2 regions of the Pseudochrobactrum albidum genome follow, and region 1 is predicted to be linked to the other one. Evidence: riboswitches for the same ligand, from Rfam matches in the RefSeq annotation. Region 1 holds a riboswitch; the other holds the start of a gene.
The links. A riboswitch is a leader RNA that binds a small molecule or an ion and turns the genes downstream of it on or off. The one in region 1 is predicted to bind FMN.
Positions count from the first base shown of each region.

Region 1 (10,866 bases):
CCGGCTGACCAGAATATCATGACGCAGCGTAAGACCCTGATAATCCTTTGTTTCCGGCAATTGCAGAATGGCATCCTTCAGCTTGCGCGTCTCCTGCTCGGCCTGCATCACATTCCAGAGCATATTCTCACCCGTAAAATTTGCCAGGGTGCGCTGGATAGCCAGAAGCTGCACAAAAGCATAAGTGAGCATAACCGCAAAACAAATGATTGCGCCCCATGCCACCCCGTAGCCTCGCAAAAACCTCATCGGACTTTCAGCTCTTTCAATTGCCAGCTCCAGCGATGATCATAGCGCAAATCCTGCAAATCCTTATAATCATCACGCGGATAGACCAGCCAATAAGGCCCCTTATCCCGCACACTTAAGCGCTGCCCGTCCATAAAAGCCGCAACCAGCGGATTATATTTTGCAATATCCTCAACCGGCACATCAATCTGATAATCATTAAGGGCTTCTGTCTGCAAAATTTTATCCTGCACTGCCTTATAATCTATACCGGCAGCTGCAAGAAGATCGCCAAGAAAAACCCCTTCAAACACATGTTTGCCCTCTGTCCAGGCCGTGCTGGTTTGAATTTGATGACGGGGCAATGCCAGGATCTGCTCCTCAGTTAACACCACGGTGCGATCATCCAGATCACGTATGATAAGGCTGCCTATCTCCGCCCTTTGAGCAAAGCCCGCAGCCGGCAACCCCGAAACCGCAACCAGAAACACCAAATAAAATAATCCGGCAGATAGATATTTAAAAATCCTCATGGCTAATCTCATGGTTTTATTGAGTTTTATTAATTACCTAAAAGAGAAAAGCCGCCAATACGACAGGTCTCCTCCACTTAACACCTCAATATTAAATCATTTATTTGAAAGCACAGATTCTTATTTGATAATAAATTTTGCCGTTTTTTTAATATTAGTATCATTAGACATAACAGGCTTACATCCCCGTAAATAAGGGGGAATTTAATGAAATCGTCCTGCCTTTTAAGAATCAGCGTTACGGCAATAATTATCCGCAGACTGCTATGGTCAGTTGCAAAGTAAAACTGCTAAGGATTTGTGACAAGGCGATTTGCTAAATATTTTATTTTATTGAGAAATAAGAATGGCTGGGGAACCTGGATTCGAACCAAGACTAACGGAGTCAGAGTCCGTCGTTCTACCATTAAACTATTCCCCAGCATCGCCGCCCTTACGGAGCGTAAGCGGTAACGCTTGCTGCGTTGTGGTGGTCATATAATTGATATTTTTACAAATGCAAACCCTCTTTGTTCTGATTTCTGTATATTTTTCCACAGATCACATAATTCTCATTTCTCTTGGTAATTTCACAAAGGACTGTTACATTAAAGCCAACGTGAAATAGTCTGCACCATGCCTGCGTCCCTTAAGGGTTCGCGCGGTGCCAAAAGGACAAAAACTTTGGAAAACCCCGAATTGCACCCCCGTAAGGGGTCTGTCAGCGGGGCGTCCGGCGGCAAAGAAGGAAAACAAGCCTCCTCCGAGCCGCCCAATACAGGGCAGCGGCAGCACCGCTCCCCTGTCGGTTCGTCGTCTCCATTATCTGTGACGGACGAATCAGGACGCTTCGATAAAAAACAGCGCAAACGTGCCCGCCGCCGCAAAGGCGGCAAAAAGACAGGCGCAAATGCACCATCAACCGGCGCTCAGGGTTTTGCTTCCGGCGCTGAAGGCACTGTTGCAACTGGTGGTCATGATAAAACCGCGCCTGCTGATAATGCCAAACATCAGACGCAGAAAGATAACTCCCAAAACAGCAAAAAATTTTCCGGCCGCCGCCGGCGCTCACGCCGCAAAAAAACACTGAACAACCCAGCCCCGGCTGTTCAGCGTGCCGGTACGCAAACAAAGATACAAGCTTCGCCACAGGCCAAATCTGCGGAGAAATCATTCACAAAGCTTCCGGCAAAGGCTTTGGCCGATAATCAAACGGAAAAACCCGCCTTGCAGCATAACGGCTCCGGCAACCATGCGGCATCTGCACCAGTTGCTCCCGCAAGGCGGCAGAATAACCAATTGCGCAGCTATGAGCCGCCGCTTTATGCGGCGCTGGATCTTGGCACCAATAATTGCCGTTTGCTTGTGGCCACCCCCGGAAGACCCGGCCAGTTCCGCGTTGTGGATTCATTTTCACGCATTGTGCGCCTTGGAGAGGGGTTTGGCACCAGCGGCCGTTTGTGCGATCAGGCCATGAACCGTGCGATTGAGGCGCTGAAAATCTGCCGCGACAAGCTGGAGAGCAAAACCATACGCCGCAGGCGCCTGATTGCCACAGAAGCCTGCCGCTCGGCCAGCAATGGCGCTGAATTTTTACAGCGCGTGCGGGAAGAAGCCGGACTGGAGCTGGAAATTGTTGATCGCAAGACAGAAGCAAGCCTTGCGGTTTCTGGTTGCGGCACATTGGTAAACCGTGAGACCGATGCTCTGGTGCTGTTTGATATTGGCGGCGGCTCTTCCGAGATTGCCCTGATTGATGTGACCTGCCGGCGTTCTTCACGCCTTGCGGAACATATCACAGCATGGACATCACTGCCGGTGGGTGTGGTTACGCTGGCGGAGAAATTCGGCGGGCGGGATGTGACACCGCAACATTATGCTGAAATGGTCAGCTATGTGGCTGATCTTCTGAATGATTTCAGCGAAAGACATAAGCTTGGAGAACTGGCCAAAAGCACACATTTTCATCTCCTTGGCACTTCCGGCACGGTTACCACACTGGCCGGCATCCATCTGGGGCTGGAGCGTTATGACCGCCGCCGCGTTGATGGTATGTGGATGGGTGCGCAGGATGTGACAGCTATGACCGCAAAGCTGTTATCATGGGATTTCAATACCCGTGTGGCCAATCCGTGCATCGGCGCGGATCGTGCCGATCTGGTGCTGGCAGGCTGTGCTATTCTTGATGCAATCCGCCAGATCTGGCCGAGTGAAAGATTGCTGGTTGCCGATCGGGGATTGCGCGAGGGCATTCTTACTGAGTTAATGTCGCGCGACGGGGCATGGCGCCATCGCCGCCCATATCGGGCAAAAGAAACCTATAATAAAAACAATTCCGTAAGGGATAGTCAGACAAAAGGCAGACAATCAATATGAGCGGCTCTGGAGGCAAGTCCGGCAAATCAAAATTTGGCAGCACAACCGGCGGCCGCGGGGGTGCGGGCACACGCGGCCTGCATATACGTGTCAAAAAAAAGGCCGGCAAAATAAAGGAGACCTCGCGCCGGTGGCTGGAGCGCCATATTAACGATCCTTATGTACAGCGCTCCAAGGCTGACGGATACCGCTCACGTGCGGCTTATAAACTTATCGAGATCAATGAACGCTATAATATTCTGAAAAAAGGCCAGAAAATTATTGATCTTGGCGCAGCACCCGGCGGCTGGAGCCAGATTGCCGCAAAAATTGTCGGCTCGGATGATAAAAATCCCCATGTTGTGGGGATTGACTATCTGGATGTTGATCCGCTGCCCGGAGTTACCCTGCTGAAAATGGACTTTCTGGATGACGAGGCGCCAAAAGCGATAATGGATGCGCTGGGCGATGCGCCGGATCTGGTGATTTCCGATATGGCTGCGCCAACCACCGGCCACCGCCGCACTGATCATCTGCGCACTGCCCATCTTTGTGAAGTGGCGGCGCATTTTGCTGTCTCTGTCCTGAAGCCTGGCGGGCATTTTCTTACCAAGACCTTTCAGGGCGGCACAGAGAATGATTTGCTGACCATGCTGAAACAGAATTTCCGTTCTGTGCATCACGTCAAGCCACCGGCTTCGCGGGCGGAATCAGTTGAGCTTTACTTGCTCGCCCGTGATTTTAAAGGCCGCGGGCAGAGTGAGGAAGAAGAATAGAAATTTTTCATTGCTTAAAAACGCAGACTCTGCCTGCGTTTTAATATTGGCCTGCGTTATTGCAGCTTTTTTGCATTGGTGGCTCTGCGCTCATAAAGCTCCTGCCCTGCTTCCGGTTTTAACCTGGCAAAAAAGAAATAAGCGAGCGAAGAAACAGCCCCGACACAGAAAAATGCCATATGAAAATCGCTCAATTGCAGCCCCTGCCCGTGCAGCAATGTGCTGATTTCAAGGATCACACCGGCAAAAGCCACACCGGTTGCAATGGAAACCTGCTGAGCTACAGCACTTAAAGGTGTTGCCTGACTGGTCTTTTCATTCGGTATTTCCGCAAAACCCAGCGCATTAACACCGGTAAAAAACATTGAGCGCAAAAAACCGCCCGCAAACAGCGACAGCAAAATAAAGCTCATCGGTGTTTGCGGTGTGAAAAAACCGTTCAGGATTATAAAAAAGGCGGCAGCCAAAGAACCCAGCATCATCAGCCTGCGGAAGCCAAAACAGGCAAAAATACGGGAGGCACCAAATTTCATCAGCATGGCACCAATGGCCGAAACAAAGGTGATCATACCCGATTGAAACGGATCAAGACCAAAGCCAAGCTGCAACATTAATGGCAGCAGAAACGGAATGGCGCCAATGCCAAGACGAAACAGGCTGCCGCCCGCCACGGCAATACGAAAAACATCATTTTCAAACAGGGATAAATCCAGAAGCGGATTTTCAACCCGTTTTGCATGGCGGATATAAAGCCCCGTACAGATCAGGCCGGTGCAGAGCGTAGCAATGCCGACAACAGGCGGCAGCGCCGGCAGGCTTACAACCGAGAGGCCAAATACCACACAGGACATGGCAAGGCCGGACAGGATGAAACCTTTGACATCCAGCTTGCGCGGCGCGGCGGCATCCAGCACCGGCAGATATTTTGTGGCAAACCATATACCCGCCACACCAATCGGAACATTGATGAGAAATATCCAGTGCCAGCTGAAATAAGTGGTGATGAAGCCGCCAACCGGCGGCCCGACCAGCGGTCCCACCATACTTGGTATTGCAAGCCACGCCATGGCATTAATCAGCTGATTGCGTGGTGTGGAGCGTAACAGCACCAGCCGCCCTACCGGTGTCATCATTGCACCGCCTATACCTTGCAAAAAGCGCGCCACGACAAAACTCAGCAATGAGCTTGCGGCCGCGCAGGCGACAGAACCGATAACAAAAACCGCAATTGCTGCACGAAATACATTGCGCGCACCGTAACGGTCTGCCATCCAGCCACTGACGGGAATAAACACAGCCAAGGAAACGAGATAGGATGTGAGCGCCAGTTTCAGGGCAACCGGACTGGTGCCGATATCCACGGCAATGGCTGCCAGCGATGTCGAAATGACATTGGAATCCATCTGCTCCATAAACAGAGCCACAGCCAAAACCAGCGGAATAATGCGATTCACAATACAAACCCTGAATATTTGCGATCTTTACTGACGGATATACAAGCCCGCTCTGTGAAATGACATGCCCATGATGCAAACACCTGCATTTTTTGCCGCACATATATGTGATCATAAAATTTTACAGGGGCAATATATAATGTGAAATATTTCTATAATTTCGGCTTAAAAAACAATGGATTGTGATAGCATCCCTGCAAACCAAGGTTGCTGTAATCATATCATAAAAGGCCGGTTCTCAGGGCTCATCCGACCATCTCAGCGGAAGAAATGCAGAAAATTTCGCTTTCGGGTTGCGCCGCCGGTAACAGGCTGTTACATTTGGTGAGTAGTTGGTAACAAGCAGAGCATCGGTAAGGGGCGATGCGTAGAGGTGTGAGATGACAGAGATCACCAAAAGCGCAATACTTTATACTATGATGATCATTTCGCTGAACACGGCTATTGCCTTAAGCGTGATCGGGCTGGATTTTCTGCCATAACGCAATGTGCAATCCGGCACAACCTGCATCAGGCGGGTTTGAAAAGCACGAAATTTTACTTGCAAATGAGGTTTCATAAGCCTGCCGGATTATTTCCGGCAGGCTTGTTGTTATTCATAATATGCATTATTCATAATATGCAGTGCAGGATATAGCGCGCAATTGCCGCGCCGGTTTTGTCATGATTACAGTTTCAGCCTGTCTGCCCGCGAAAAGATGCGCATGGCCTGCGCCTGCAAATGTTCTCAATGCTGTCTCTTTATAACTCGACACATCTCTTTATAAAATGTATGAGGGGCTGCGCAATCATGCGCAATGTTGTTCTCGGGGCGGGGTGCGATTCCCCACCGGCGGTATGAAGAGGCAACTCTTTGAGCCCGCGAGCGTCCGCTTTCTTTCAGAAAAACGGAGACAGCAGATCCGGTGCGATGCCGGAGCCGACGGTATAGTCCGGATGAAAGAGAGCAAAGACACGACATAAACAGCGCGCATTTTTAACAAGCGGGCTGCTGACAGCGTGAATTTGCGCCCTGATTCTAGTATCAAGAGATGAAACTATGAACCAGAGCTTGACCAACCCATCCTCTCCAAAAGTTGCTTTCATTCAGGCCCGCTGGCATGAGGATATCGTGGATGAAGCCCGCAAATCCTATATTACAGAACTCGCAAAACTCACCAATAACAGTATTGTGGTTGATGTTTTTGATGTGCCCGGCGTTTTTGAAGCACCGCTTCTTGCCCGCACCCTTGCCGATACCGGCAAATATGCTGCCATTGTGGCAGCCGGTTTTGTGGTGGATGGCGGTATTTACCGGCATGATTTTGTATCGGATGCCGTGATTAAGGGATTGATGCAGGCGCAGATGGAATCCGATGTGCCGGTTTTAAGCGTGGTGCTGACCCCGCATCATTACCATGACAGCAAAGAGCATCATGATTTCTTCCATGCGCATTTCAGCGTTAAAGGCCGTGAGGCTGCACAGGCCACCGTGCAGATTTTTGAAACCTACAGCAAAATCGAGGACTAAGCAGTCCGGAGCGGTTCCTGATTAAATCGGAACCGCCTGATTATTCTGCAATGCGGTGCGGATGGGTATAAACATCAAATTCCGCGCCGCGCACCAGTGCCACCAATGTAATATTCAATGCCTCGGCGGTACGGATCGCCAAGGCTGTTGGCGCTGAAATGGCAAGAATCACCGGCGCGCGGATTGCCGCAGTTTTCTGCACCATTTCCAGCGAAACGCGACTGGTCACTATCACCGCACCGCGCGCCGGATCTGCATATTCTGCCTTACCTGCCTTGCGCAACATAAATCCGGCCAGCTTATCAAGCGCATTATGGCGCCCCACATCCTCGCGCACTGCCAATATTTCCCCTCTGTCCTGACAGGTCTGATAAAAGCCGGCGGCATGAACCGCACCGGTTGCCCTGTGCATGACCTGCAAATCCCACATCAAATCTGCCGCATGCACAATCTGTTCTGCATGCAGGCTAAAATCACTTTGCGCAACAGGCGGAAATTCCCGCACGGCTTGTGTGATTGATTCAATGCCGCATAATCCGCAACCCACCGGCCCGGCCATATGCCGCCTGCGGGCAGTTAGCGCATCCCGTTTCTGATCAGATAATTGCATTTGCACATCAATACCGGCGTCAAAATGCCGGATATCCATGGTTTCAATCTCTGCCGCCTCGGTAATAATACCCTCGCAAAGGCTGAAACCTGCGGCAAAATCCTCAATATCGGCCGGACTGGCCATCATCACCGCATGCGTGGTGCCGCCATAGGAAAAAGCAACCGGCACTTCCTCCGGCACCTGCCTGAAAGATGGTTTTAAAACAGCATTGCGGCGGATAATATTATGAACCTCAACAATGGCAGACGGCATACCGGCATCTGCCTGCTCAATATTGCAGGTTTTTTCCATCAGCTTCCCTTTCCTCCCCGCTTTGGCATAATTATAGGCTGTGATTGAAAATTTATGCCAGCACTATAAATGCAGGAAAAAATTACGCATGCTTGCCTGTCCGCGTAATTTCAACAGGCAATCTGCGCTTTTAGGGTGGCAAGACTGCCGCGATACTATATCCTGAAACAGTAATTCATAAATGAGGTTCGCCCGATGGAAATTCGCCCGCTTAATGAAAATTTTGCCGTTACCGGCCAGCTGGCACCGCAAGATATCGCTGCAATTGCCGCGCAGGGCTACAAAACCCTGATCTGTAATCGTCCGGATCATGAAGCGGACGACCAGCCGGACTATGCATCGGTTGCACAGGCGGCAGAAAATGCCGGCCTCAGGGTTTATTTCATTCCCGTGGCAGGCGGGCAAATCACACAGGCCAATATTGATGATATGAGTGCCGCATTGGCAGAAGCACCGGCGCCGGTTCTTGCCTATTGCCGCTCGGGTGCGCGCTGCACCAATCTCTACGGCATTGTGCAACAGCTGAAACAGGGCTGAAACAACCAGACCGATAAGGGCTCCCGCCGCCTGTACAGATTTTAGATTCACCGGATCATTGCATGTCTATCAAGCTCCTGAGCGAAACCATTATCAACCAGATTGCCGCCGGCGAAGTGATTGAGCGCCCTGCCAGCGTGGTTAAGGAACTGGTGGAAAATGCAATTGATGCCGGTGCAACACGTATTGAAATTGTAACGGCAGGCGGCGGCAAAAGCCTGATCCGCGTGACGGATAATGGCAGCGGCATCCCTGCTGATGAGCTGCGCCTGGCGGTTTCACGCCATTGCACATCCAAACTCACCGATGATGTGCATGATATACGTGCACTGGGTTTTCGCGGTGAGGCGCTGCCATCTATCGGCTCGGTTGCGCGGCTTTGCATCAAATCACGCACGGCCGGGGCTGATTCCGGCTATGAGGTGGTGGTCAGGGGCGGGCATCTGGAAGGCCCGCGCCCTGTGGCAATCAATCGCGGAACGATTGCGGAGGTGAGCGACCTGTTTTTTGCCACACCAGCGCGGCTGAAATTTATGAAAACCGACCGCGCTGAAGCAACAGCCATAACAGAAGTGGTAAAACGCATTGCCATTTCTTTTCCCTATATCCGCTTTTCTCTTGCCGGCACCGACCGCAACCCGCTGGAACTGCCCGCCACCTGCAATGCGGGGGAAACTGTGGATGAAGCAGCCATGCTGGATCGCATTGCACAGGTGCTTGGCAATGATTTTTCTGAAAATGCGCTGGCGCTCGACAGTGTGCGTGAAGGCGTGCGCCTGACCGGATTTACCGCCATTCCGTCTTTTAACCGTGCCAATTCCATGCACCAGTTTGCCTATATTAACGGTCGCCCTGTGCGCGACAAGCAAATTTTTGGCGCGCTGCGCGGTGCCTATTCCGATGTGATAGCCCGTGACAGACACCCCGTTGGCGTGTTGTTTCTCCAGCTTGATCCGGCACATGTGGATGTTAATGTGCATCCGGCCAAGGCCGATGTGCGCTTCCGCGATCCGGGGCTTGTGCGCGGCCTCATTGTCGGCACCATCCGCCATGCCCTTGCGCAATCCGGCATCCGCCCTGCCACAAGCGGCGCGCAAGCCATGCTCAAGGCTTTTCAGGCACAGGGCTTTGAAAATCTCAATTCTGAATCCGCGCCGCAATCATCCGGCAATTTCACAGCATCACCCCGCCACTGGCAATCCGCCGCCCATCCGCCGGCACCGCGGCAGGAATGGTCGCCACAAACAGCGCATCCGGCACAGCGCCCGCTCTATCCGGATGAGCAGTCTGCGGCAGCGTTTCACCCCGCCGGTTTTGGCGAGGGGGCACAGGCAACAATTGCCCAGTTTGCCACGCCCAGCGCCGACAGCCGCGCGGCAGAAACAGAAGCGCCGGCCGAGATGCTGCGCAACCCGCTGGGCGCTGCGCGGGCGCAGATCCATGCCAACTATATTGTGGCGCAGACGGAAGACAGTCTGGTGATTGTTGATCAGCATGCCGCCCATGAGAGGCTGGTTTATGAGGCGCTGAAAAGCGCGCTGGAATCCAGGCCGATGGCAGCGCAATTGCTGCTGATTCCTGAGATTGTGGATTTGCCGGAAGAAGATGCCGAGCGCATGATTTGCCATGCGCCGACACTGGAACGTTTTGGCCTTAGTATTGAACGTTTTGGCCCCGGTGCCGTGGCTGTACGTGAAACACCGGCCATGCTTGGTGAAATGAATGTGCAGCAACTGATCCGTGATCTGGCCGATGAGATTGCCGAACATGATACCGCCAACGGCCTGAAAAATATGCTCAATCATGTGGCTGCAACAATGGCCTGCCACGGCTCGGTGCGCTCCGGCCGCCGCCTTAAAGGCGAGGAAATGAACGCCCTCCTGCGCCAGATGGAGGCAACCCCCGGCTCCGGCACCTGCAATCACGGGCGCCCCACCTATATAGAATTAAAACTGCACGATATTGAACGCCTGTTCGGACGCAGGTAAAGAACGGCTCGTAATATCAGGATTATAACAGGAGAGAACAATGAATATGTTTGCAAGCCAACGCGGTGGTGAGGCCAGACTGCGCTATCTTGACGGCGATTATCAGGTTCTTGAAGCCGGCTCCTATGTGCTATGTGCTGTAACCGGCGAGAAGATTGATCTTGATGATCTGCGCTATTGGAGTGTTGCCCGTCAGGAGGCTTATGTAAACGGCCTGATCTCCTATCAACGGGAAGTGGAAGCCAATCCCGATCTGCGCCGGCGCAGCAAGGCCTGATAGCGCCTGATTATAAAATGCCTGAACCGATTTTAAAAAAACTGCAGTCAAAATCAGCCGCAAATGTTCTGTTGCAGCTGATTGCATGAGGCGTTTTCTAAAATTCAAGGCTGCGGTCAAGATAATTCTGCCTTGTGGTGCGGATAATGCGCTGCAATATTTTTTCGCGGCCAAAATCCAGCCTGACATCAAACACAGCAATCTCTGACAGCCAGTTCCCCTCAATGGCCGGGCGCAAAGCGCGCAATCGCACAAAATCCTTGGCGGTTGTTGCAAGCTGCAAACCGGCGGCGCGGGCATCGGCCAGCAATTTGCCTATATCCTG
Region 1 is NZ_JBPVTR010000024.1:252,816-263,681, forward strand. Features, by position in the region: gene ACSTTO_RS12225 (sensor histidine kinase) at 1-249, opposite strand, end outside; gene ACSTTO_RS12230 (putative pterin-binding protein) at 246-761, opposite strand; tRNA gene ACSTTO_RS12235 (tRNA-Gln) at 1,109-1,182, opposite strand; gene ACSTTO_RS12240 (Ppx/GppA phosphatase family protein) at 1,425-3,116, shown strand; gene ACSTTO_RS12245 (RlmE family RNA methyltransferase) at 3,113-3,871, shown strand; gene ACSTTO_RS12250 (DHA2 family efflux MFS transporter permease subunit) at 3,928-5,325, opposite strand; FMN riboswitch at 6,124-6,277, shown strand; gene ACSTTO_RS12255 (6,7-dimethyl-8-ribityllumazine synthase) at 6,365-6,835, shown strand; gene fdhD (formate dehydrogenase accessory sulfurtransferase FdhD) at 6,876-7,700, opposite strand; gene ACSTTO_RS12265 (protein tyrosine phosphatase family protein) at 7,935-8,276, shown strand; gene mutL (DNA mismatch repair endonuclease MutL) at 8,339-10,264, shown strand; gene ACSTTO_RS12275 (DUF2093 domain-containing protein) at 10,305-10,541, shown strand; gene lpxK (tetraacyldisaccharide 4'-kinase) at 10,639-10,866, opposite strand, start outside.

Region 2 (10,866 bases), on a different contig from region 1:
GACACATATTTTAATGAAAAATATCAATGATTTAGGACAGCACTTTATTCAGAAAATTCAGAAATTGCATAAAAATTTATTTTTTACCTGTTTCTGAATTGACCCTTTTACATCTGCCCAATAAAATAGTTAACGGACAATATGTCTGATTTCGCCCGCAAGGGCGTTTCCTCCCTAGATTTTGGACCGCGCTTTTAAGTGCGGTCTTTTTTTATATTGCTACTATTCAGCAGCCTGCCGGTTACGCTGAAAAATATGATCCGGCAATGCTGTCAGATCCGCCATGAACTGCGCCAGATCACGACACAGTTTTTCAAATGAAGGCAATCGCCGAAGGCTTGTCTCATCCACATAAAGCGCGCGGTTCACCTCAATCTGCAAAGCATGAAAATCACGGTGCGGGCGCCCGTAATGCTCGGTAATATAGCCCCCTGCATAGGGCTTGTTATGCGCTACATGATAGCCCATATTCTGCAATAATTCGATCGCGGCCCATGACAGGGCATCGGCACAGGAACAGCCAAACCGGTCGCCGATAATAAAATCCGGACGCATATGATCATAGGGCTGATTGCCATCATGATAATCCTGCCCGCTTGGCATGGAATGGCAATCAATCAGCACCGCATAGCCAAATTGCATCCGCGTATCACTCAGCAACTGCCCCAATAGATCATGATAAGGTTTGTAGATGGTTTCAATCCGGTTCATTGCCTCGCTCAGCGGCAATCTTGATTTATAAATATCCTGCCCCTCACCCACAATCTTTGCAATTGTGCCAAGCCCGCCGGCAACACGCGAAGAGCGTATATTGGCATAAGGCGGCAACGGCTCCTGATACATTTTCGGGTCAAGCTCGTAAGGCTCGCGGTTTACATCAAGATAGGCACGGGGAAAATGCGCACGCAACAACGGCGCCCCCAGCGGCACAGCTGCGGCAAACAGCTCATCCACATAACAATCTTCCGACTGGCGGATATCATGTGCACTGAGGCGGGATTGCAGCAAAAATTCAGCAGGATAAAACTGCCCGCTATGGGGCGAGTTGAATACAAACGGGATACGCTGTTGTGCCGGCGCACAAACTTCATAGGGCAGAACAGATGGGAAATCCCGCTGCAGGCTCATCACTTTCCTTCATAGGCCATTTTATGCAATAATTAATCTGTTTAAGCCTAACGGATAATCCTGAAAAGCAAAGCTGAAATTGTTATAATTTATCAGATAAAACCCGCCATCCGCTACAATTATACAAGTCAGCATTTAGTACGGATTAAAATGTCAAAAAGCATAGCGCATTGTTATTATAAGATTGTGCACACAATCTGCGCCGAAAAAGCAGCCGGGAACACGTAGCAAGTACCTGTACACAGGCGCCTTAGTGACTAAAATTAAATATTTTCCAATGATTTCAGATGGTGGGCGTAACAGGGATTGAACCTGTGACCCCTACAATGTCAATGTAGTGCTCTCCCGCTGAGCTATACGCCCATCTGATGACGCGCATACACCATATTGGCTTGCGCGCGTCAATGCTCTTTTGAAGGATAAAGAAAAATTTCTTTGTTTATAATATGATTTTCAACAAGATGATCCAGTAATAGCCGGCGCTCAGGCGGCGAGCAGCATTTTCTCAACCTCGTTAACAAGATCACGCAGGTGAAACGGCTTAGACAGCACCTTGGCTTCACGCGGCGCATTCGAATCAGGATTAAGCGCAACAGCTGCAAAACCGGTGATAAACATAACCTTCAGATCCGGATCAATTTCTGTCGCGCGGCGCGCCAGCTCAATCCCGTCCATTTCCGGCATTACAATATCCGTCAGCAACAGGGAGAACGGCTCCTCGCGCAGGCGTTCATAAGCACTGGCACCATTATCAAAATGAGTGACATGATAGCCGGCTCGCTCCAGTGCCTTCACCAGAAAACGGCGCATATCATTATCATCTTCAGCAAGCAGAATTCTTTTCATTGATCCGTCCGAATATCTGTACGCCTTTATATGCAATATGGTTAATTTGTTCACGGCATGAAATTGCGGTGACAAAATGGCAATAAAAGCGATTCATTTCATCCTATAAGACCCCGCTTTGGTAAATATCGGATGAATCATTGCCGCTCATCCGGCCTTGCCGGCTATAGTGTCACTCATTAGCCACACATCAGCGCAGGGCACATTCACCACCTCATTCTTCGGCAGATCATCAGCGCCTGTGGTATAACAAGAAACCGGCAGCAAATAAGAGTGATCCGCTGTCGGTGCAACAGATCCGGATTTAAAAAGAAGCAGAATTACAAACTCATTCCGCGGTTGAATTTGGTTTCCATCACAATATTGGATGTGGTGCGCACAATGCCCATCATTTCATTAATCTTGTTAATCTCGGCATTGAGCTTTTCCAGCGTATCCGTGCAGATATGAATAATAAGATCCCAATCGCCGGAAATTGAATGCACCGCCTGAACGGCAGTCAGGTTTTTCAACTGCTTGATCACATCCGGAAAGTTTTTATTATTCAAGGCCGCAAAAGTAAAACATTGAATCGGCGCGCGCACGGCATTAGCGCCAAGGCGCACCGAATAACCATCAATAATGCCATTATTTTCCAGCCGCTGAATGCGCTCCTGCAGGGCTGTGCGGGAAACACCAAGCTGACGCGCCAGCGATGCCACGGATTCCCGTGCATTCTTTTGCATCAAGGCCAGTAATTGCTTGTCCTTCTCAGTCATTTGCATGGCTGTCATCCCGCTTTTAGCGTTGCCGCACAGGCTCTGAAAATTTGCCGTTATCTTACCGGTGCGCGCCCTTATAGCGCCCTTCCTGAAAGTAATCCATCAGGCGCAGATAACGATAAACTGTTTCTGCCGCAACAGGGCCGAAAATACCGCCATTCCATGTCAGCCCATAGGGTTTGAACAAACGAATACGGTCGCTCTCGCCGCTCAGGGCTTCAGCCACCACACGACCGCCAATGGCAGTTGTATTCATGCCGTGCCCGCCAAAGGAGCTGCATGCCCACAAACCATGCCCGATCTGCGCCACATGCGGCATTTTATGGCGGGAATAGCCCATCAAACCAGACCAGGCCTTTTCAATTTTCACATCTTTAAGGCCTGCAAAAACATCACCCATATCCTTGCGCAAAATAGCTGAAAGACGCGCCTCATTCTGCTCATTTTTTGTGGTGATACGCCCGCCCCACAAAATACGATCCCCCTCAACCACACGATAATAATCGGAAGAGCGCCGGTCATCGCCAACAGCATCCGTTGTGCGGATAAAATCCTGCAAACGACTGCCAAGCCTTTCAGTGAGCACAACATAAGTGGCAATCGGCAGGAAGGAGCTCCGCAACCTGCCAAATTCAGCGCCGCCATAGCCGCCGCAACACAACACCACATCATCACATTGCACAGCACCGGCAGCCGTTTTTACAGTGTAACGATGCGTTGCACCCGCCTGCCGCACAGGGCTGAAAGATTGCATGGCGCTATCTTCAAAAATCTGCCCGCCCTTTGCGCGTATCAGATCAGCCAGTCCGAGTGCATAATTAAGCGGATGAAAATGAAAGCCGATATTATCGCGCAAAGCCTGTTTATAAACCGGCGTATTCAGCTTTTCACGAATGGCCGCCCTATCCAGATATTCATATTCATAATTAAAATGCTGCGCCATGCGATCCCGGTAGCGTTGCAATTGCTCTCCCGCCTCATAGCGCACCACACTCAGCTTGCCTTTGACAATATTGCAATCCGGCAGGTTGTTCTGCTCAATATTCTCACGCACAATTTCAACCCCTTCAACAGAAAGGGCAAACAATTTTTTAGCATCATCAAGGCCGGAGCGCCTTTCAATCGCGCTTAAACCTTCAGACCAGCCATTAAGGCAAAAGCCGCCATTGCGGCCTGATGCCCCCCAGCCAACCTTGTTTTTCTCAAGCACAACCACAGACTTATTGCGTTTGAGCAGCTCCCACGCCGTTGTCAGACCGGCAAGACCACCGCCAATAATACAAATATCGGCCTGCACATTTTGCTGTAATGAACCAAAAGACGAAGAAGATGCCACCCGTGTGGCGCTGTAATAGGTCGCTGGATATGAACTCATAATAGAACTGCTTCTAACAGAAAATACAAAAACCATATGGCAAGGCACGGCTCCTGAAGACGGGGGCAACTTCAGGAACCGGCAGGTTGAATAAGATGGTTATTTCAGCTTGGTGTAATCCACACCGTACCATTTCACTGACAATTCAGACAGTGTGCCGTCAGCCTTCATCTCTTCAAAAATCTCTTTGATCTTGGCAGTAAATTCAGGATCGCCCTTGTCAACCGCTGCGGCAAGCGGCTCATAAAATGCAGGTTCATCTGCAAGTGCACGGATAGGATAGCCACGCTTGATTGCATTCTCCACAGTCGGCATTGCCGATACGCTTGCATCAAGGCGCGTGCCATCACCAAGGCGCAGGTCATCAAGCGGGCCAACACTATCGCCATAGGTTTTAATATCGCCCGGCTTCACATCATATTTAAATTCAGGCACACCCACAGCATCAATTTTCAATGTGCCGTTAATATAGTCTTCTGTTGTTGTGCCACCCTCAACGCCAATAACCTTGCCGTTCAGATCAGCACGCTTTTCAGCTTTGGAATCCTTATGAACGGTAAAAACATAAGGCGTGTAATAATAAACAGCCGGAAAATCGAGAACGCGCGCACGGCCGCTTGTCGGAGTCATGGAGCCGACGGAAATATCCCAACGGCCATTCCAGTGACCGGCGGTGATAACCCCCCATTCCGGCGTTACAAAACGGGCAGCCGCGCCAAGGCGCCTTGCTACTTCAGTGGCAACATCAATATCAAAGCCAACCAGCTTGTCATCTTTCATAAATGATTGCGGCGCCCAATTGGCAGCCGTTGCCACAACCAGCTCCTTTTTCTCATTCACACGGTCGAGTGTTGCCCCTGCCTGAGCAGGAAGCGCAATTCCCAGTGTCAAAGCGGCAGCAAAAACAGATATTACTATATTTTTCATTATGTTTTCCTCCTTGGCCAGAAGGGCTGGCCTTCCCAGATTGACTAGACGAATATTCGGTATTGTTCAGCGTTCCTGCCGTTTCATGCGCTGTTCCAGCACAGCCTGGCAACGTTCCAGAATGATCGACAAAGCCCAATACAGCAGCGCCGCGGTAATCAGCATTTCCAGATGACGGAATTCCTCACGCCCCTGCGTGCGCGCCAAAAACATCAGTTCCCAAACACCAATAACCGAGACAAGGGATGAATCTTTCAGCATGGCGATAAACTGGTTGCCTGTCGGCGGTATAATCAGTTTCATAGCCTGCGGCATAATAACCTTGCGCATTGTGGTAACCGGACGCAGGCCAAGTGCACGCGCAGCCTCCCACTGGCCACGCGGAATAGACATAATACCGCCGCGGAAAATCTCGGTCATATAAGCGCCATAGCAAAGCGAAAGCGCCATCACACCGGCAGGCACGGCATCAATCACATAGCCAAGCTGCGGAATGCCGAGATAGATAAGATAGATCTGGATCAGGAGCGGAACGCCGCGAAAAAACGACGTGTAAAAGGACGCGATAGCTACCGCAAAACCGTTTTGTGACAATTTGGCAATCGCACCGATAATTGCCAGCACAAAGGCAATCGCAATGGAAATTGCGGAAATATAAACCGTGGTAAACACACCTTGCGTTACCAGAAACGGCAGTTTTGAGAGGATAAAGCTGTAAGACAGTTGAAAACTGGCAAAGAAATACAAGGCCGCAAGCAACAAGCCAAACCAGACAACAATGGTTTGCGCACGTAACGGCAAACGGCCAACCATATTGAGTATCAGCGTGAGAACCAGCGAAGTGACGGCTGCAACCGCTATAACGCCGCCTGTCATTTGCAGCAGGCCGGCAACACCTGTGGCCGCCGCATCAGCGCCAGCTGCTATTTTCCAGTTACTCCAAAGGATAACGGCAAAGCTGATCAGGGCAAAAACACCCAGAAACCACGGCTGCTGCGTAATCTTGTTTTTTTGAACTTTATCGTAATACATGCTGATCTGCTCCCTCCCCTTATCTCTCCGCCAAAAAACAACAGGCTTCTACCCGAACATCTGACGGAAATGACAAGAAAAGCAGTCATATTCACTGAAATAACCGGCTTAATGCATTTCAAGAACTATATTTAACTGGCTAAATGTACGGAAATTTCTGAAAAAAGTTATTTTGCAAGGAGAAAATATGCAAAAACACGGCTGCTGAGCCGTCTTTATGTGTAAGGGGATTCTGCGCTTCAATCATTGATTTCATATATTTATGCGCAGCCTTATCAGGAATGTTTTGTCTGCATCGTCTCTTGATTTTAATAAACCGCCGGCATAAATTGCCCGCACAAATAAATTCAGTTTCATGAATTCCAGTTCTCAGGGCGGGGTGAAATTCCCCACCGGCGGTAACAGGCAAAGCCTGAAGCCCGCGAGCGCCTGAATATCCTGTTTCAGGGTCAGCAGATTCGGTGTAATTCCGAAGCCGACGGTCATAGTCCGGATGAGAGAGAACGGGGCTGACAGCAATGTGCCGGCGCTTTACCGTCTGCATCATGCGGTTTCTTCCCGTAGCATTTCCCAAACCCTGGGGTAACAGGCTTACACAAAGGAAGAGCACCGTTGAGCCAAATTGCCTCTGCATCTCATCTTAACCCGCGCATTCGCGGCGCGGCCTATATGCTGGCCGCCTGCGCCGCCTATGCCGGCGTGAATATCGCCACCCAATGGGCGGGCAGCCGCACCAATATCCCCTCAGTCATCATCGCTTTCTGGCAATATGTCATTGCACTTGTGCTAACCCTGCCCTTGCTGATCCGTGAGGGCGCCAGGGCTTTGCGCACCAATCATCTCGGGCTGCATATTATCCGCGTGGCACTGGCTGCAGCCGGCGTGCAAGTATGGATTTTTGCCCTTGCACATGTGCCGATCTGGCAGGTTATCGCACTCTCCATGACATCGCCATTTTTTGTCATTCTTTGTGCAAAACTATTTCTGCATGAGCGCGTTACCCAAACCCGTCTGCTCACCACGCTTGCAGGCTTTATCGGCGCGCTGATCATCATCGCCCCGTGGTCAGACAGTTATACGCTCTATTCCCTGTTGCCGGTTCTTGCTGCTGCGCTCTGGGCAGGCTATTCTGTGATGACCAAATATCTTACCAGCTTTGAGACACCGGCCAGCATCTCTGTCTATATGCTGGTACTGCTCACCCCCATCAATGCCACATTGTGGCTTGCCTCAGGCATCGGCATACCGCAAATCGCAGCGCCTGCAGCAGAAATTTGGTCTGTCCTGCTCACTATCGGCATGCTCACCGCTCTGGCACAATATTGCCAGATCAGCGCTTATTCCGCAGCCGATGCAGTCTATCTGCAACCCTTTGATGATCTCAAACTGCCGCTTAATGTTATTCTCGGCTGGATCGTTTTTGCCGCCACGCCTGCCATTAATTTCTGGCCGGGCGCCTTTTTGATTGTCGGTGCATCGCTTTATCTGATGCGGCAAGACAGCGGAAAATCAACTCATACAGCATAAATAAATATGGCGGGCAGCATAAATAAAAACGGCGGGTCTTCCCGCCATTTTCTTTCCTGCTGAATTTTCAGCCCGTTCAGTGCCCGGCGGCATCTTTCGGCACTTCACCGGGTTTGCGCATCATCATGGCAAAAAGTGCCAGCACGCCAAACATCGCCGTCAAAATCATAAACACATCTATAAAAGACATAACCGCTGCCTGCCCGCGCACCATGCCAGAGAGCTTAACCAGCGCGATATTTGCGCCATCAAGCCCTGCCGCATTATATTTTGCCGCAAGACCGGCCAGCATTTCCTCTGCGGCGCGGTTACCCTTGTTCAAATGTTCAGACAATTGCGCATAATGCAAATCACTGCGGCGCATCAGCATTGTGTTAATCACCGCAAGGCCGATAGCCCCGCCAAGATTACGCATCAGGTTAAACAGGCCGGAAGCATTTTTAAGCTGCGCCGGCGGCAGGGTGCCAAGCGCCAGATTATTAATCGGCACCATACACAGCATCATTGAACAACCGCGCAAAATCTGCGGCAACAGCAACTCATCAAAATCCCAGTCCGCTGTCAGCCCTGTCATCAGATAAGTACCGGAAGCAAAACCGATAAAGCCGATCATCATCATCAGGCGCGGATCCATGCGTGCAGAAAGAAAACCCGCCAGCGGCGCACTCATAAACATAGCAAGCCCGCTGACAAACAACGCCTCGCCAATCATCAGCGCATCATAACCGCGGATACTGCCAAGATAGAGCGGATAGAGATAAGTCAGCCCGTAAAGCCCTACCCCCATTACAAAGGAAAAGCCGGAGCCGAGGGTAAAATTAACATCGCGAAAGGCGGTCAAATCAACAATCGGCTCTTCTGCCGTAAAAACCCTGTAGAAAAATACCAGCGCCCCCGCCGCCAGCACAAGGCTCATCATGACAATATGATGATCTTCAAACCAGTCATTGCGCGGCCCCTCCTCCAGCACATATTCCAGAGAGCCGAGAAAAGCCGCCATGCCAGCAAGCCCCCACCAGTCGAATTTATCGAGCAGGGATTTGTCACCCTTGTCAAAATCAATCAAGCTCCATGCGGCAATTGCCACCAGAATACCAGGCCCCACATTGACAAGAAAAAGCCAGTGCCATGAAAATGTGTGCGACAAATACCCCCCGATTGTCGGCCCGACAGTCGGGGCTAATGTTGCCACCAGCCCGACAATGGGAGAGACAACCGAACGTTTTGACGGCGGAAAAATCGTATAAGCCGCTGCAAAAACACTCGGGATCATTCCCCCGCCGATAAAGCCCTGTATCGCACGGTAAATGATCATCTGCTCAATATTGGTCGCCGTTGCGCATAGCAGGCTGGCAAGCGTGAAACCGGCAGCAGAAACCATGAATAATACACGCGTGGATAATAACCGCCCGAGAAAACCGGAGAGCGGGATCATCACCACTTCAGCAATAAGATATGAGGTCTGAACCCAGGAAATTTCTTCAGAGCTTGCCCCAAGCCCGGCCTGAATTTCAGCCAATGATGCAGACACAATCTGAATATCGAGAATAGCCATAAACATGCCAAAAACCATTGCCAGAAAAGCAATGGCTTTTTTCGGATCAATCCTGTCTGCATTTCCGGCGCCTGCAGATGCGCCCGCTATGGTGGTTGAGGCTGTCATGACAGCAGCCCTATTCTTTTGCTGCCGCAGACTGCCCACTGCTGCCGGTGCGCGTATCCACATCCACAACAACACTTAAACCCGCGCGCAATTTGCCGCTTGCCAGTGCAGCGGCGGGAATAGCAATGCGCACCGGCACCCGCTGCACAACCTTAGTGAAATTGCCCGTGGCATTTTCTGGCGGCAGCAGCGAGAAGACAGAGCCCGAAGCCGGTGACAGGGAATCCAGCCGCCCCTCAAATTTCTCGCCATCAAGGGCATCAACAGTAAAATAAACCTTCTCGCCGCCATGCAGCCGTTTCAGCTGTGTTTCCTTGAAATTGGCATCAATATAAAGCGCGTCAACCGGCACCAGCGCAGCAATACGCTGCCCCGCGCTCACCAGATCACCCTTTTTGCCGGTCAGATTGCCGATCACCCCGTCAAACGGCGCGCGGATTGTGGTGAAAGACAAATCGCGCTGCGCTTTATCCCGCGCCAGTTCAAGGCTGCGCGTCTGGCTCTCAGCCTCGCTATATTGTGCTTTTAAAACGGCAATATTGGCCTGTGCTGCCTCAATCTGTGCCTGTGCATTGGCATCAGAAGCTCTGGCCTGTGCCAGCGCCGTTACCGCCTTATCCAGATCCGAATTGGAGACAAAGCGCGTATTATGCAATTTGGTTATGCGCTCCATGCTTGCCTGCGCATTGGCAAGCACTGCCGCTGAGGCCTGCTGTGAGGCACGCGCCTGTGTTAAAGCTGCCTCAGCTGCAAGAATTTGCGCCCGGATGCGTGCAAGTGTCTGTTGCTGGGTGGCAAGTGCTGCCTCTTTTTCGCGCAAGGCAATCTCATAATCGCCGCGATCCAGCTGAAACACCGGATCCCCTGCTTTTACCCTGCTGTTGGCGCTTACCAAGACATCCTCAATATAGCCGGTAACCTTTGGCGACATGGTCATGATATCACCCTGTATATAGGCATCATCAGTGGATACCATAAACCGCCCTGTCGTCCACCAATCATAGCCATACCATGCCGCACCTGCCACAATCACCGCCAGAAGGCCGCCGAGAATTTTGCGCTTGCGGGAGGGTTTGGCAGGCAGGGATACCGCAGCATCAGGCTTTTTCTGCCCGGCATAATCTGTGTGATCAGGCGCAGTGTCAGATCTTGCACCGTCTCCGGTCTGCGGCACACGTTTAAACGCAGCCGGCGCCACAATATGCTCTGTCTTTGCATGGTCAAATCGCGGTGCATCTTCTGCGGATGTTTCATCCGGATTAAGCTGTTCAGCGGGTTTAAGAGCGGACATGGGCGGCTTTCTCTACAAAACAGGCATAGGACGAGTAAATTTTGTCATATGGTAATCGGCGGGCGGTATTCATAAAACCGGAACCGGCAGATATAAAAAAGATAAAATAATGCAGGTTGCCGTTGTGACTGCCCCCGCAATCTGCCACATATCAAACCGATCAGTTCGATGTTGACATAGAGCAAGCGGCGCGGCATATCAATTAAAATCTTACTGATCGGTTCAAATGTTCAGGATTTCCCGCTCACATTTTATTGAAAGGAGCCAGCCAGTATGACCGGTGTCAAAAGGCTGTCCAGTCGCTGCAGTGCAGGAC
Region 2 is NZ_JBPVTR010000018.1:50,454-61,319, forward strand. Features, by position in the region: gene ACSTTO_RS03155 (N-formylglutamate amidohydrolase) at 223-1,128, opposite strand; tRNA gene ACSTTO_RS03160 (tRNA-Val) at 1,417-1,491, opposite strand; gene cpdR (cell cycle two-component system response regulator CpdR) at 1,612-1,974, opposite strand; gene ACSTTO_RS03170 (Lrp/AsnC family transcriptional regulator) at 2,295-2,738, opposite strand; gene ACSTTO_RS03175 (NAD(P)/FAD-dependent oxidoreductase) at 2,794-4,110, opposite strand; gene ACSTTO_RS03180 (transporter substrate-binding domain-containing protein) at 4,210-5,037, opposite strand; gene ACSTTO_RS03185 (amino acid ABC transporter permease) at 5,104-6,069, opposite strand; FMN riboswitch at 6,431-6,578, shown strand; gene ACSTTO_RS03190 (DMT family transporter) at 6,682-7,596, shown strand; gene ACSTTO_RS03195 (DHA2 family efflux MFS transporter permease subunit) at 7,673-9,259, opposite strand; gene ACSTTO_RS03200 (HlyD family secretion protein) at 9,270-10,550, opposite strand; gene ACSTTO_RS03205 (TetR/AcrR family transcriptional regulator) at 10,824-10,866, shown strand, end outside.
Region 2: it holds a riboswitch for FMN, as region 1 does, so the genes downstream of both, ACSTTO_RS03190 (DMT family transporter) here and ACSTTO_RS12255 (6,7-dimethyl-8-ribityllumazine synthase) in region 1, are expected to answer to the same signal.